Regions from separate parts of the Saccharopolyspora sp. MMCC62 genome, predicted to be linked through region 2. Evidence: riboswitches for the same ligand, from Rfam matches in the RefSeq annotation. Region 2 holds a riboswitch; the other holds the start of a gene.

Region 1 (7,225 bases), on a different contig from region 2:
CCGCGTCGGCGTAGAACTCGTCGATGGCGCCCTGGTAGCCGCCCGGGTGATCGGTCGTCTCGGTCGTCACCGGGTACACCAGCGGTTCCTCGACCTGGCCTTCCCGCAGGTACGGCGCGGCGACGGAACGCGCGATGCTGCGGCCGTGCCGGGCGCTGTGGTAGGCGATCACGTCGGCTTCGCCGATCAGCCGGGCGGCCTTGACCGTCACCAGCTCCGGATCTCCGGGTCCGAGCCCGACGCCGAACAACCTGCCTGCCTGCTCCACGGTGCTGCTCACTCCTGTTCGCTCGCGATCGCGTTGATGGCGGCCACCGCCATCGCGCTGCCACCGCGGCGGCCGTGCACCACCAGGTGCTCCAGCGCCGGGTGGTCGGCCAGTGCCTGCTTCGATTCGGCGGCGCCGATGAACCCGACGGGGAGGCCGAGCACGGCGGCGGGCCTGCCCGCGCCCGCGTCGATCATCTCCAGCAGCCGGAACAGCGCGGTCGGCGCGTTGCCGACGGCGACCACGGACCCCTCCAGCCGGTCCCGCCACAGCTCCATCGCGGCCGCGCTGCGGGTCGTGCCGAGTGCCGCCGCGAGGCCGGGAACGCGCTCGTCGCCGAGGGTGCAGACGATGTCGTTGTCGGCGGGCAGCCTGCGCCGGGTGACGCCCGCGGCGACCATCGCGGCGTCGCAGAACACCGGCGCGCCACCGCGCAGCGCCTCGCGGGCGGCGAGCACCGCGCGCGGCGACCAGGCGATGTCGCGGGCCAGGTCCACCATGCCGCAGGCGTGGATCATGCGGACGGCGACCTGGGCGACCTCCGGTGGCATGCCGTCGAGTTCCGCTTCGGCGCGGATCGTGGCGAACGAGCGGCGGTAGATCTCCGCTCCGTCGCGCACGTACTCGTAGCCGCCGGTGCTGTCTGCGGTGTTCACACTGCCCTCCGTGCCGCGTCGAGCGCGGCGGACGTCTCGCCGGCGGGGCGCCCGCCGACCTCGTAGCCGGCCTCGGTGGCCAGCACTTCCACTCCTGGTCCGGCCGGTCGGCCGCAGCGGCGCGCGCAGCCCGCCCAGTGCACCGGCAGCGGGCCGGGCCGGGTGGTGCGCCGCGCGTCGGCGCGCACGTCGGCGAGGGACTTCGCGCAGCCGGGGCTGCCGGTGCAGGCGGTCACCCCGGCCAGCGGCGCGCCCGGGTCGGTGAGGAACCCGGCGGCGTCCAGCTCGGCGAGCCTGCGCGGTGCCTCGGCCGCGGGGACGTCGGTGAGCAGCAGCGCGCGCCACGGCGTGAGCCGCAGCGGGTGCGGTGCGGCGGTCCGGGCGGCGATCTCCTCGGTCTGCGTAGCGAGCACCGCGATCTGCCCGGCGTCCAGCCGTCCCAGCGGCGCGCCGAGGGCGAGATCGACCCGGTCGTCGGCGCGGGCCAGCACGCCGAGCTCCGCGTGCGTGCGCACCGGATCACCGGGCGCGACCGCGGTTTCCGCCGCCATGCAGGAGAATTCCGCCCGGATGCGGGCGGCGATCCGCTCGGCGCCACCGGGCAGTTCCGCCAGCCGCCAGCTCTCCGCGCCCAGCCGGCCCCGTTCCGCGAGGAACGCGGCGGCCGCGAGCACCGCGGCGCGGGCCGCGTCGGCCGCGGACACCCGCAGCCCGAGGTCGGCCCCGGCGAGCAGCACCGCCACCGCGCCGTCCGCGGGGTGCAGCGCGACGTCCGCGCCCAGCGCGGTCACCTCGCCGCCGCCGTCGTCCGCGGTGAACAGGAACCGCCCGGGCAGCTCCGCCAGCTCCGGGTCGGCGCGCAGCCCCTCGTCCAGCGCCACCGCCACCGCGCGCACGTCCAGCGCGGCCGGGCGGGTGCGCGGCGAGGCGACGACGTTGCGCACCCGCTCGTGCGTCGGCGACGGCAGCAGACCGGCCGCGCCGAGCAGCTCCGCGAACTCCGGCACCGCCGCCGCGGACAGCCCGCGGACCTGGATGTTCGCCCGCGAGGTGAGTTCCCAGCCGCCGTCACCCAGCGCGGCCGCGGTCGCCAGCGCCCGCACCTGCCGCGCCGCGAGCCGCCCGCCGGGCACCCGCACGCGGGCCAGTCCCCCGTCAGCGGCCTCGTGCACCCGCAGCGCGCCGGGGCACGCGTCGGGTCCGGCTCGTCGCGGCACGCTCGTCCCCGCTCTCGTCGATCATGGTCTGGTCCGGAACTCGCAGCGCACGACGCCGCTGTCCGGGGTGCGCGGACTCGGGGGCGCACCGGCGACCGTCGATACTACGTCCCGCCCGGATCACGTCCGCAAAACGCGATGCGCCTCACCGGACGGCCGGACGCGTCGAGTGCGGGATCTCTCGCGCGACCGCACGACCGGCCACTTGACGAACGATCGCCCCGTTGCGGAGAGTTGTCGGCGGCGACGTGCGGAGGAAGCCGGTGCGAGTCCGGCGCGGTCCCGCCACTGTCACCGGGGAGCGAACTCCGAGTACGAGGCCACTGCCCGCGCGCCGCGCGGGTGGGAAGGCACGGGGCGAGCGGCGATCCGGGAGCCAGGACACTCCGGCGCCGCCACCGCCCGGTGCGACACCGGGTGCCGACGACTCCGGGGCGAGGACCCCGAGGAAGGTTGACCATGCGTCCTGCCCGCACGCCCGCGTCCCTGCTCAGCCGGGAGCGTGCCGCATGATCCTGCTGCTGTCCACATCGGACACCGATCTGCTCAGCGCACGCGCCAGCGGTGCGGACTTCCGCCTCGGCAACCCGGCGCGGCTCGGCGTGGACGACCTGCCGCCGCTGCTGGAGGGCGCCGACCTCGTCGTGGTGCGGCTGCTCGGCGGCCGCCGCGCGTGGGAGGAGGGCTTGGACTCGCTGCTCGCCGGACCGCGCCCGGTCGTGGTGCTCGGCGGTGAGCAGGCCCCGGACGCGGAGCTGATGGAGTGCTCCACGGTGCCGGGCGGCGTCTGCTCGCAGGCGCACGGCTACCTCGCGCAGGGCGGGCCGGAGAACCTGACGCAGCTGTTCAACTTCCTGTCCGACACGGTGCTGCTCACCGGCCACGGCTTCGAACCGCCGGTGGAGACGCCGAAGTGGGGCCTGCTGGAGCGGACCCCGCGCCGGACCGAAGGCCCGAAGGTCGCGGTGCTCTACTACCGCGCGCACCACATGGCGGGCAACACCGCGTTCGCGCACGCCCTCTCCGACGCCATCGAGGACGCGGGCGGCCAGGCGCTGCCGGTGTTCTGCGCGTCGCTGCGCGCCCCCGAACCGGGCCTGCTGGACACGTTGCGCGAGGCGGACGCGCTGATCGTGACGGTGCTGGCCGCGGGCGGCACGAAGCCCGCGACCGCCTCCGCCGGTGGCGACGACGAGGCGTGGGACGTGGGCGCGCTCGCCGCGCTGGACGTGCCGATCTTGCAGGGCCTCACCCTGACCTCCAGCCGCGAGGCGTGGGAGGACAACGACGAAGGCCTGTCCCCGCTGGACATGGCCACCCAGGTCGCGGTGCCCGAGTTCGACGGCCGCCTGATCACGGTGCCGTTCTCGTTCAAGGAGAACGACGCCGAAGGCCTCCCGGTGTACGTCGCCGACCCGGAGCGCGCGGCCCGCGTCGCCGGGATCGCGGTGAAGCACGCGCGGCTGCGGCACGTGCCCGCCGCGGACAAGCGCCTGGTGCTGATGCTGTCGGCGTACCCGACGAAGCACTCCCGGATCGGCAACGCCGTCGGCCTGGACACCCCGGCGAGCGCGGTGGGCCTGCTCCAGCGGCTGCGCGAGGCCGGCTACGACATCGGCCCGGTGGACGGCCCGGACGCGCTGCCCGGCGTGGCCGCGCAGGACGGCGACGCGCTGGTGCACGCGCTGATCGCCGCTGGTGGCCAGGACCCGGACTGGTTGACCGAGGAGCAGCTGTCCGGCAACCCGGTGCGCATCCCCGCGAAGCGCTACGCCGACTGGTTCGCGACGCTGCCGCAGGACCTGCGGGAGAGCATCGAGCAGCACTGGGGTCCGCCGCCGGGCGAGCAGTTCGTGGACCGCTCGCACGACCCGGACGGCGAGATCGTGGTGGCCGCGCTGCGCGCCGGGAACGTCGTCGTCGTGGTGCAGCCGCCGCGCGGGTTCGGCGAGAACCCGATCGCGATCTACCACGACCCGGACCTGCCGCCGAGCCACCACTACCTGGCCGCCTACCGCTGGATGACCGACGAGTTCGGCGCGCACGCGATGGTGCACCTCGGCAAGCACGGCAACCTGGAGTGGCTGCCCGGCAAGACCGCGGGCATGTCGGCGTCCTGCGCACCGGACGCGGCGCTGGCGGACCTGCCGCTGGTGTACCCGTTCCTGGTCAACGACCCGGGCGAGGGCACCCAGGCGAAGCGTCGGGTGCACGCGACGCTGGTGGACCACCTGGTGCCGCCGATGGCGCGCGCGGAGAGCTACGGCGACATCGCGAAGCTGGAGCAGCTGCTCGACGAGCACGCGCAGATCTCGGCGATGGACCCGGCGAAGCTGCCCGCGATCCGCAGCCAGATCTGGACGTTGATGCAGGCCGCGAAGCTGGACCACGACCTCGGCCTGGACGAGCGCCCGCACGAGGCCGAGTTCGACGACATGCTGCTGCACGTCGACGGCTGGCTGTGCGAGATCAAGGACGCGCAGATCCGCGACGGCCTGCACGTCCTGGGTGCCGCCCCGACCGGGGAGGCGCGGGTGAACCTGGTGCTGGCGATGCTGCGCGCCCGGCAGGTGTGGGGCGGGCAGAGCGGCGCGCTGCCCGGCCTGCGCGAGGCACTGGGCATGGCGGAGGACGGCAGCGTCGCCCGCGGCACCGTGGACGACGTGGAGACCTCCGCGCACGCCCTCGTCGCGGGCATGGAGGAACGCGGCTGGGAGCTCGGCGCCGTCGTCGAGGTGTGCCGCTCGGTGCTGGGCGACGCGCCGGACGACGTGGTGCGGGTGCTGGAGTTCGCCGTCACCGAGGTGGTCCCGCGGCTGGACGCCACCACCGACGAGATGACCGCGACGCTGCACGCCCTCGACGGCGGCTACGTGCCCGCGGGCCCGAGCGGTTCCCCGCTGCGCGGCCTGATCAACGTGCTGCCGACGGGCCGGAACTTCTACTCGGTGGACCCGAAGGCGGTGCCGAGCAGGCTCGCCTGGGAGACCGGGCACGCCATCGCCGATTCGCTGATCGAGCGCTACCTCGCCGACACCGGCGAGTACCCGCGCTCGGTGGGCCTGTCCGTGTGGGGCACCTCCGCGATGCGGACCTCCGGCGACGACATCGCGGAAGTCCTGGCGCTGATGGGCGTGCGGCCCACCTGGGACGAGGCGTCGCGGCGCGTCAACGGGCTCGACGTGATCCCGCTGGAGGAGCTGGGCCGCCCGCGGGTGGACGTGACGGTGCGGATCAGCGGGTTCTTCCGCGACGCGTTCCCGCACGTGGTGACGCTGCTCGACGACGCGGTCCGCAAGGTCGCCGCGCTCGACGAGCCGGACGAGCAGAACTTCGTGCGCGCCCACGCGCAGGCCGACCTGGCCGGGCACGGCGACGAACGCCGCGCCACCATGCGCATCTTCGGTTCGAAGCCCGGCGCCTACGGGGCCGGTCTGCTGCCGCTGATGGACAGCAAGAACTGGCGCGACGACACCGACCTCGCCGAGGTGTACGCGGTGTGGGGCGGCTACGCCTACGGCCGCGGCCTGGAGGGCACCGAGGCGCGCGGCGACATGGAATCCGCCTACAAGCGGATCTCGGTGGCGGCGAAGAACGTCGACACCCGCGAGCACGACATCGCCGACTCCGACGACTACTTCCAGTACCACGGCGGCATGATCGCCACGGTGCGCGCGCTGACCGGCAAGGCGCCGGCGGCCTACATCGGCGACAGCAGCCGCCCGGACGCCATCCGGACCCGCTCGCTGACCGAGGAGACCTCGCGGGTGTTCCGCGCCCGCGTCGTCAACCCGCGCTGGCTCGCCGCGATGCGCAAGCACGGCTACAAGGGCGCGTTCGAACTGGCCGCCACCGTGGACTACCTGTTCGGCTACGACGCCACGACCGGTGTGGTCGGCGACTGGATGTACGAGAAGCTCGCCGAGACCTACGTGCTGGACGAGGAGAACCAGAAGTTCCTCACCGAGTCCAACCCGTGGGCGCTGCACGGCATCGCGGAACGCCTGCTGGAGGCGGCGAACCGGAACATGTGGGAGTCCCCGAACCCGGAGACGATCACCGCCCTGCACGAGATCTACCTCCAGACCGAAGGCGACCTGGAGGACGGGCCGCAGGGGTCCTGACCTCTCCCCATCGAGGACGGAACGGCCCGCCCGACCGGACGGTCGGGCGGGCCGTTCCGCGCGGGCGATCGGGTCAGCTCTGGCCGATGCCCGAGCCGCCGCCGCTGTCGCCGATGCCGGAGCCGCCGTCACCGCTGTCGCCGATGCCCGACCCGCCATCGCCGCTGTCGCCGATGCCGCCGTCGCCCTGCGCCAGGGCGATCGTGCCCACCCCGCCCGAGCCGGGCACGGTGCCGTCGCTGGTACCGCCGGAACCGGGCGTGGTCTCGTCGGCGTCGCCATTGCCGGGGACGGTCTGGTCCGGCGGCGGGTCCGCCGCCAGCGCCACCGCCGGGGCCGCCACCGCGACACCGCCCGCCAGCACCAGCGCACCGAGGAACTTCTTCACCTGCACGACACGGCCTCCTCACCTGTCCAGGAACTCGGAGCGTAGAGCCGCACGGCGGGTGGTCGGCCGATCTCCGCGCGCGACGGGTATGACTGCGGCCTTCCCCCCACGAACCCGCCCGGAGACGGGTCGAGACGGACTCGGGCCGCCGGTGCACACTGCTCGCATGCACACGAACGACGCGCAGCCCCGCCTCGAACCGCTCGCCGACGGGGTGTGGGCGTGGGTGCAGCCGGACGGGACCTGGTGGGTGAACAACGCCGGGGTGATCTCGGGGGACGACGGGTTGCTCGTCGTCGATACCTGCGCCACCGAGCAGCGCACCCGCCGGTTCCTGGACGCGATCGCCCGCACCGCACCGGATTCGCCGATCCGGTGGGCGGTGAACACCCACGAGCACGGCGACCACTCCTACGGCAACTCGCTGCTGCCCACCGAGACCGTCCTGTTCGGACACGAGCACATGCGGGCCGCACTCGCCGCCGACCCGATGATCGACGGTTGCCCGCCGTTCTGGTCGCCCGTCCCGGACTGGGGGGACGTGGTGCGGCGCGTGCCGTCGGTGACCTTCC
Region 2 (7,225 bases):
TTCTGGGTGTGCCGCAGCGCCCACTCGTCCTTCTCCGAGATGGACGGGATCTCGCGGTAGGCGTTGAACAGCTCGCCCTCGTCGAGGCCCAGGCTCTCGCAGATGTACTGGAAGGTGTGCGTGTGCACGGCCTCCTCGAACGCCTGGCGCAGCAGGTACTGGCGGCACTCGGGGTTGGTGATGTGCCGGTACACGGCGAGCACGATGTTGTTGGCCACCAGGGATTCCGCCGTGGCGAAGAACCCGAGGTTGCGCTTGAGCATCAGCCGCTCGTCCTCGGTGAGCCCGTCGCGGGAGCGCCAGAGGGCGATGTCGGCGTGCATGGACACCTCGGTGGGCATCCAGTGGTTGTTGCAGCCGGCGAGGTACTTCTCCCAGGCCCAGCCGTACTTCAGCGGCAGCAGCTGGTTCACGTCCGCCTGGGCGTTGATCATCGCCTTGTCGTCGACGTTGATCCGGCCCGCGCCGCGGTCGATCTCGCCGAGCCCGGTGGCGTCGGTGGTGTGCACGGAAGTCATGAGTCCTCCAGGGGGAACGGGGCGGTCACTGGCAGGCTTCGCAGTCGGGGTCGTCGATCGCGCACGCCTGCGGCTGCGGCGACGGAGCCGGGGCCGGGGCGGCGGCGGGGGAGACCGCGTTGAGCTTGCCGTCGGTGCCGCGCAGCGTGGACTTCTCCACGTGCGTCGCACTGCTGGACCGCAGGTAGTAGGTGGTCTTGAGGCCCTTGCGCCACGCCAGCCGGTACAGCTCGTCGAGCTTGCGGCCGCTCGGCGCCGCCATGTACAGGTTCAGCGACTGCGCCTGGTCGATCCACTTCTGGCGGCGGGACGCGGCCTCCACCAGCCAGTGCGGCTCGATCTCGAACGCGGTGGCGTACAACGACTTCAGCTCGGCGGGCACCCGGTCGATCGGAGCCAGGTCGCCGTCGAAGTACTTCAGGTCCTGCACCATCGCCTCGTCCCACACGCCCGCGGCCTTGAGGTCCCGCACCAGGTCGGCGTTGAGCACGGTGAAGTCGCCCGACATGTTCGACTTCACGTACAGGTTCCGGTACAGCGGCTCGATGGACTGGCCGACGCCGCAGATGTTCGAGATCGTCGCCGTCGGGGCGATGGCCAGCACGTTCGAGTTGCGCATGCCGTTCGCGCGGACCTGCTCCCGCAGCCCGTCCCAGTCCAGAGTGGACGAACGATCCAGGTCGACGCCGGTCTCGCGGGCCTGCGCCAGCAGCTCCAGCGAATCGATCGGCAGCACGCCGCGGCTCCACAGCGAACCCTCGAACGACTCGTAGCGCCCGCGCTCGGCCGCCAGCTCGGAGGACGCGGTGATCGCGTGGAAGCTGATGTGCTCCATGCTCAGGTCCGCGAACTCCACCGCGGCCTGCGAGGACATCGGGATGCGCTGCGCGAACAGCGCGTCCGAGAAGCCCATCAGGCCCAGGCCCACCGGGCGGTGCCGCAGGTTCGAGGCCCGCGCCTCCGGGATCGTGTAGAAGTTCACGTCGATGACGTTGTCCAGCATCCGCACCGCCGTGCGGGTGGTGCGCCGCAGCCGCTCCACGTCCAGGCCCTCGGCCGTGACGTGCCGCGCCAGGTTGATCGAACCGAGGTTGCACACCGCGACCTCGTCGGCGCTGGTGTTCAGCGTGATCTCGGTGCACAGGTTCGAGGAGTGCACCACGCCCGCGTGCTGCTGCGGCGAGCGCAGGTTGCACGGGTCCTTGAACGTGATCCACGGGTGCCCGGTCTCGAACAGCATCGTCAGCATCCGGCGCCACAGGTCCACCGCGCGGACCTGGCGGAACACCTTCAGCTCACCGCGCTCCGCGGCCGCCTCGTACTCCCGGTAGCGCTGCGCGAACGCGGTGCCGTACAGGTCGTGCAGGTCCGGCACCTCGTCCGGGGAGAACAGGGTCCACGGCTCGTCGGCCTCGACCCGGCGCAGGAACTCGTCCGGCACCCAGTTCGCCGTGTTCATGTCGTGCGTGCGGCGCCGGTCGTCGCCGGTGTTCTTGCGCAGGTCGAGGAACTCCTCGATGTCCACGTGCCAGGTCTCCAGGTACGCGCACACCGCGCCCTTGCGCTTGCCGCCCTGGTTCACCGCGACCGCCGTGTCGTTGGCGATCTTCAGGAACGGCACCACGCCCTGCGAGGAACCGTTCGTCCCCTTGATGTGCGCGCCGGTGCCGCGGACCGGGGTCCAGTCGTTGCCGAGCCCGCCCGCGTACTTCGACAGCAGCGCGTTGTTGCTGATCCCGTGGAAGATCCCGTGCAGGTCGTCGTCCACGGTGGTCAGGAAGCAGGACGACAGCTGCGGGCGGGTGGTGCCCGCGTTGAACAGCGTCGGCGTCGAGCACATGAAGTCGAACGAGGAGATCAGGTCGTAGAACTCGATCGCCCGCGCCTCCCGGTCGTCCTCGCGCAGCGCCACGCCCATCGCGACCCGCATGAAGAACGCCTGCGGCAGCTCGAACCGCACCCCGTTCTCGTGCAGCAGGTACCGGTCGTAGAGCGTCTGCAACCCGAGGAAGCCGAACGCGATGTCCCGATCGGCGTCCAGCGCCGCGCCCAGCCGCTCCAGGTCGAAGCGGGCCAGCTCCGGGTCCAGCTGCTCCAGCTCGATGCCGCGCCGCACGTAGTCGGCGAAGTAACCGGCGTAGCGGTCCCGCATCTGCACCTGGTCGGCCTCGGTCGGCTCGCCCGCGACGAAGCTCAGCGCCTCGCGGCGCAGCTTGTCCAGCAGCAGCCGCGACGTCACCAGCGAGTAGTTCGGCTCCGCCTCCACGAAGGTGCGCGCCGCCATCGTCAGCGACTCGGCCAGCTCCGCCGAGCTGATGCCGTCGTAGACGTTGCGCCGCACCTCCCGCAGCACCTGGTCGGCCCGCACGTCGTCCAAGCCCTCGCAGGCCTGCTCGACGACGGTCGACACCCGCTCCCAGTCCAGCGGCACCCGGGTGCCGTCCGGCGCGGTCATCTCCAGGCGGGGAGCGGCGTCCTCGGCGGGAGCCACCTCGGCCTCGCGGGCCTGCGCGTGCTCCTCCCGGTAGAGCACGTAGGCGCGGGCGACGCCGTGGTGCCCGCCGCGCATCAGCGCCAGCTCCACCATGTCCTGGATCTGCTCGATGTGCACCAGGCCCTCGGTGCCCGCGTGGCGCAGCACGCCCTGCGCCGCCTGCTCCGTCAACTCCGCGACGATCTGGTGCAACCGCGACGACGATGCGGCCGAATCCCCCTCGGCCGCCAGGAACGCCTTGGTCAACGCCACGGAGATCTTCGTTTCGTCCCAACCGGAAACGGTCCCGTCGCGCCGCAGCACCCGCACTCCTGCCGGTACCACCGCGGTCGCTGCTGACGGCCGGGTCGTGGACTCGGTCACTGGCTCTCTCCTCGCAAGCTCGGACACCTGCCCGGAACTCCTCGGAACGCGCCAGGACCGCGGCGCGCACGGCACCGCTCGTCCCGCAACCCTCCCGCGAGGTCCCGGACGGCGCGCACCCCTCGTGCGCGCACCGATGGCAGGTCTTCGGACTCACGGGCGACCGGTGCTCGACACCGGACCTACTGGCCGTCGCTTCCCGGACGCCGAGCGTCCAGTGCTGCACCACCGGGAGGTGGTGACGGCGGTCGTTCCCGTTCACCGCTGCGGGGCAGTCCCGGACTCGCACCGGGTTCCCTGTTGTCACGCCGGTCGGACCGGCGAACCATCAGCGGGCGCCACACTACATCTTGGGTTCGACGGTGATCCGGACCCCATCATCATCGGCGTGGCGGTGTCGATGGCGGACGCGTTCGGTAGCGGCTCGCGCACGCCCGGGACGCATCCTGCCCGCACCCGGCGGAGTTCGCACGAGGGGTGTGACGCGGATTCGGTGGTGGTCGTCGGCGGCGCCGGGCAGACTGCCTCCCGAGATCACCACCTGGGAGGAAGACCGAACCATGCGTGCCCACCGCGTGCGACGCGGACTCGCCGTCGCCGCCACCGCACTCGCCACCGCCGCCACTGCCACCGGGGCGACCGCAGGCGCCGCACCGCAGGACCCGCCCGCGACCACCGACGTCCGGCTGATCACCTTCAACGACCTGCACGGCAACCTCGAACCGCCCACCGGGTCCTCCGGGACGGTCGAGCTCGACGACGGCCGGACCGTCGAAGCCGGCGGCGCCGCCTACCTCGCCACCCACCTGCAGCGGCTGCGCGCCGAGGTGCCGAACTCGCTGGTCTTCTCGGCCGGCGACAGCGTGGGCGCCTCGCCGGTGAATTCCGCGCTGTTCCACGACGAACCCACCGTCGACTTCCTCAACTCGCAGGACGTCCGCGGCCACGTCGTCGGCAACCACGAGTTCGACGAGGGCTACCAGGAACTCCAGCGGCTGCAGACCGGCGGCTGCCACCCGCAGGACGGTTGCGAGTTCCGCGATTCCTTCGACGGCGCGAGCTTCCCGTACCTCGGCGCCAACGTCACCTTCGAGGACGGCGGCGCTCCCGCGCTGATGCCGTTCACCGTGCAGGTCTCCGGCGGCGTCCCGATCGGCGTGATCGGTGCGACGCTGCACGACCTCCCGAACGTGGTCAGCCCCGAAGCGGTGCGCGGCCTGCGGTTCGGCGACGAGGTCGAGGCCATCGACCGCACCTCCGACGCGCTGGAGCGCTTCGGCATCAAGGCGCAGGTCGTGCTGCTGCACCAGGGCGACGAAGCCGCCGGCGGCGGCCCGAACTCCTGCGACGTCGCCGCGGGCGGCCCCGCCACCGAGATCGCCGAGAACGTCTCCCCGCAGGTCGACGCCGTGTTCAGCGCGCACAGCCACCAGCAGTACAACTGCACCGTCACCGACCCGGCGGGCGCCCCGCGGCCCGTCGTGCAGGGCGCCTCCTACGGCAGGCTGCTGTCGGTGCTGGACCTGCGCGTCGACCGGCACACCCGCGAGGTCGTGCGGGAGCAGAGCACCGCGCACAACGAGGTCGTCACCCGCGACGTCGAACCCGACCCCGAAGCCGCCGCGCTCGTCGAAGAGGCCCGCGCCAAGGCCGCGCCCATCGCGAACCGCGCCGTCGGCACCGCCACCGGCGACCTGCTGAAAACCCCGGCGCCGTCCGGAGAATCCAGCCTCGGCAGCGTCGTCGCCGACGCCCAGCTGGCCGCCACCCGCGACACCGGGGCGCAGCTCGCGCTGACCAACCCGGGCGGGGTGCGCGCCGACCTGCCACACGCCTCCTCCCCGGCGGGCGAAGGAGACGGCGTCATCACCTACGGCGAGGCGTTCGCCGTGCAGCCGTTCGGCAACACCATGCAGACCATGACGCTCACCGGCGCGCAGCTGCAGGCCGTGCTCGAACAGCAGTGGAGCGACGAGGGCGAGAACGTGCTGCAGGTGTCGGCCGGGCTGCACTACCAGTACTCGCGGTCCGCGCCGATCGGCTCGAAGGTCTCCGGCCTCACCCTCGACGGCGCGCCCGTCGACCCGGCCGCGCAGTACCGGGTGGCGGTGAACAACTTCCTCGCCGGTGGCGGGGACGGGTTCACCGGCTTCACCGAGGGCACCGACGTCGCGGGCGGACCCGTGGACCTGGACGCCCTGCTCGGCTACCTGGCGGCGAACCCCGGCGTGGTGCCACCCGCCCCGGACCGCATCACCGCGACCGACTGACCCGGCCCCCGGCGGCGCACCCCGCGCCGCCGGGGAACCCGGTCGTACCAAGGGAAACCCGCCGACGAGCCCGAGCCGTCCGCCTTTTCTTGTCAGCGGCGCAGCCGCTGAGCAGCGACCACCCAAGACACCGGCACCGCCGCGGGTTCTCAGCGGTTCCCTCGCGAGGACAGCGTTTTCGCATGTGGCGGAGCCACCTGTGAAAACGATCCCGCAGCGAGGAAACAGCTGAGGTTCCGCCACCCGAGCCCAACGCAACAGGAGCGGGGATTCACCGAGGAACCGGTCTAGGGGCTATTACTCCGTCTATGCCCAGTGCCAGCTCCTCCGCGCTGTCCCGCCACGAATTGCGTGACACCGCCAGCTCCCCGCAGCGGCGTCGCAGGCCCGCGAGCCTGCCGCGCAGCCGAGCGCTGCGCACCCCGCCCGCGAGCAGCACCGCGCGCCGCCCGTGCCGCACCGCCGACGCGTGGTCGCCGAGCGCGAGCTTCGCCTCCGCCAGGCTCGCCAGCTCGAACAACGCGGACCGCACCTCGCCGGGCGCGCGGGCCGCCACCGCGCGGGACAGGTGCAGCGCCGCGGATTCGTGCTCACCCATCGCCAGCTGCACCGAGCCGGTCATGCCCAGCACGTCCGCCTCCCCGAACCACCGGAACATCGGGTAGTCGGCCTCGATCTCGGCGGCCGCGTGCAGCGCGCGCCCCTGGTCGAGCATCCGGCGCACCGAACCGGGGCGTTCGGCGTGCGCCGCGGCCCACGCGGAGTTCAGCTGCAGCACCGAACTCACGAGCGGTGAGGACTCGGCGCGGATCGATCCCAGCTGGAACAGCTTCAACGCCGAGTTCGGGTCGCCGAAGTCCAGCTCGGCGCGGCCCGCCGCGTACAGCGTCCGCGCGATCGCCAGCGGATCCGCTCCGTCCCGCCCGAAGTCGAGCGCGCGACCGTAGTGCGCATTCCCGCTGGCGAGCAGCCCGTTCTCCACCGCGGTCCAGCCGGCGGTGGCGTGCAGCTTGCACAGCGCGCCCAGCAGGTCGGTGCGCACCGCCTCGCTCATCGAGGCCTCCAGCATCCGCTCCGCGCGCCGGGCGGCGGCCGCGACCGTGCCGTACTGGCCGACGCCGCCGTAGCGCTGGTCTATCTGCCGCAGCGAGCTCATCAGCACGTCGAGCGCCGCGACGTCGGAGCTGCCGACCCGGCCGGGCGGGGTGGGGGGCAGGTCGGCGAACCGGCTCAGCTCGGCGGCGAACAGGTCGGCGGAACCGGCGATGTCGGTCTCCGCGCCGAGCACCAGGGAACCCGCGTAGGACAGGAAGCGGCGGCGCTTCGCCTTCTCGTCCTCTTCTACGGGCCGGCCGGCGCCGTCGGTGGCCGGGTCCGGTTCCCCGGCCATGCCCATCCAGCCGCGCGGTATCCCGAGACCGGTGGCGATCCGGGCGAGCAGTTCGTAGCTGCGCACGGCCCGGCCGTTGAGCACGTCGCTGACCTCGCTCTGCGCCTGCCCGGTGAGCTGGGCGATGCGGCTCTGCGAGACGCCGTGCTCGCGCAGCACCCGGTAGACCGTGCCGATGTCGCGCACCGCC

Evidence for each region. Region 2 has a riboswitch for cobalamin ahead of AC29IT_RS08730 (ribonucleoside-diphosphate reductase subunit alpha). Riboswitches for the same ligand answer to the same signal wherever they lie in the genome.
Region 1: linked by a shared signal. The riboswitch ahead of cobN (cobaltochelatase subunit CobN) and the one ahead of AC29IT_RS08730 (ribonucleoside-diphosphate reductase subunit alpha) in region 2 are both predicted to bind cobalamin.

What each region holds. Positions count from the first base shown of each region.
Region 1 is NZ_JBYKCM010000011.1:92,949-100,173, reverse strand. It holds gene AC29IT_RS23975 (precorrin-2 C(20)-methyltransferase) at 1-280, opposite strand, end outside; gene AC29IT_RS23970 (precorrin-8X methylmutase) at 277-924, opposite strand; gene cobG (precorrin-3B synthase) at 921-2,141, opposite strand; cobalamin riboswitch at 2,396-2,527, shown strand; gene cobN (cobaltochelatase subunit CobN) at 2,651-6,265, shown strand; gene AC29IT_RS23955 (hypothetical protein) at 6,339-6,659, opposite strand; gene AC29IT_RS23950 (MBL fold metallo-hydrolase) at 6,820-7,225, shown strand, end outside.
Region 2 is NZ_JBYKCM010000003.1:244,433-251,657, forward strand. It holds gene AC29IT_RS08725 (ribonucleotide-diphosphate reductase subunit beta) at 1-518, opposite strand, end outside; gene AC29IT_RS08730 (ribonucleoside-diphosphate reductase subunit alpha) at 544-3,375, opposite strand; cobalamin riboswitch at 3,497-3,720, opposite strand; gene AC29IT_RS08735 (bifunctional metallophosphatase/5'-nucleotidase) at 3,936-5,645, shown strand; gene AC29IT_RS08740 (helix-turn-helix domain-containing protein) at 5,917-7,225, opposite strand, start outside.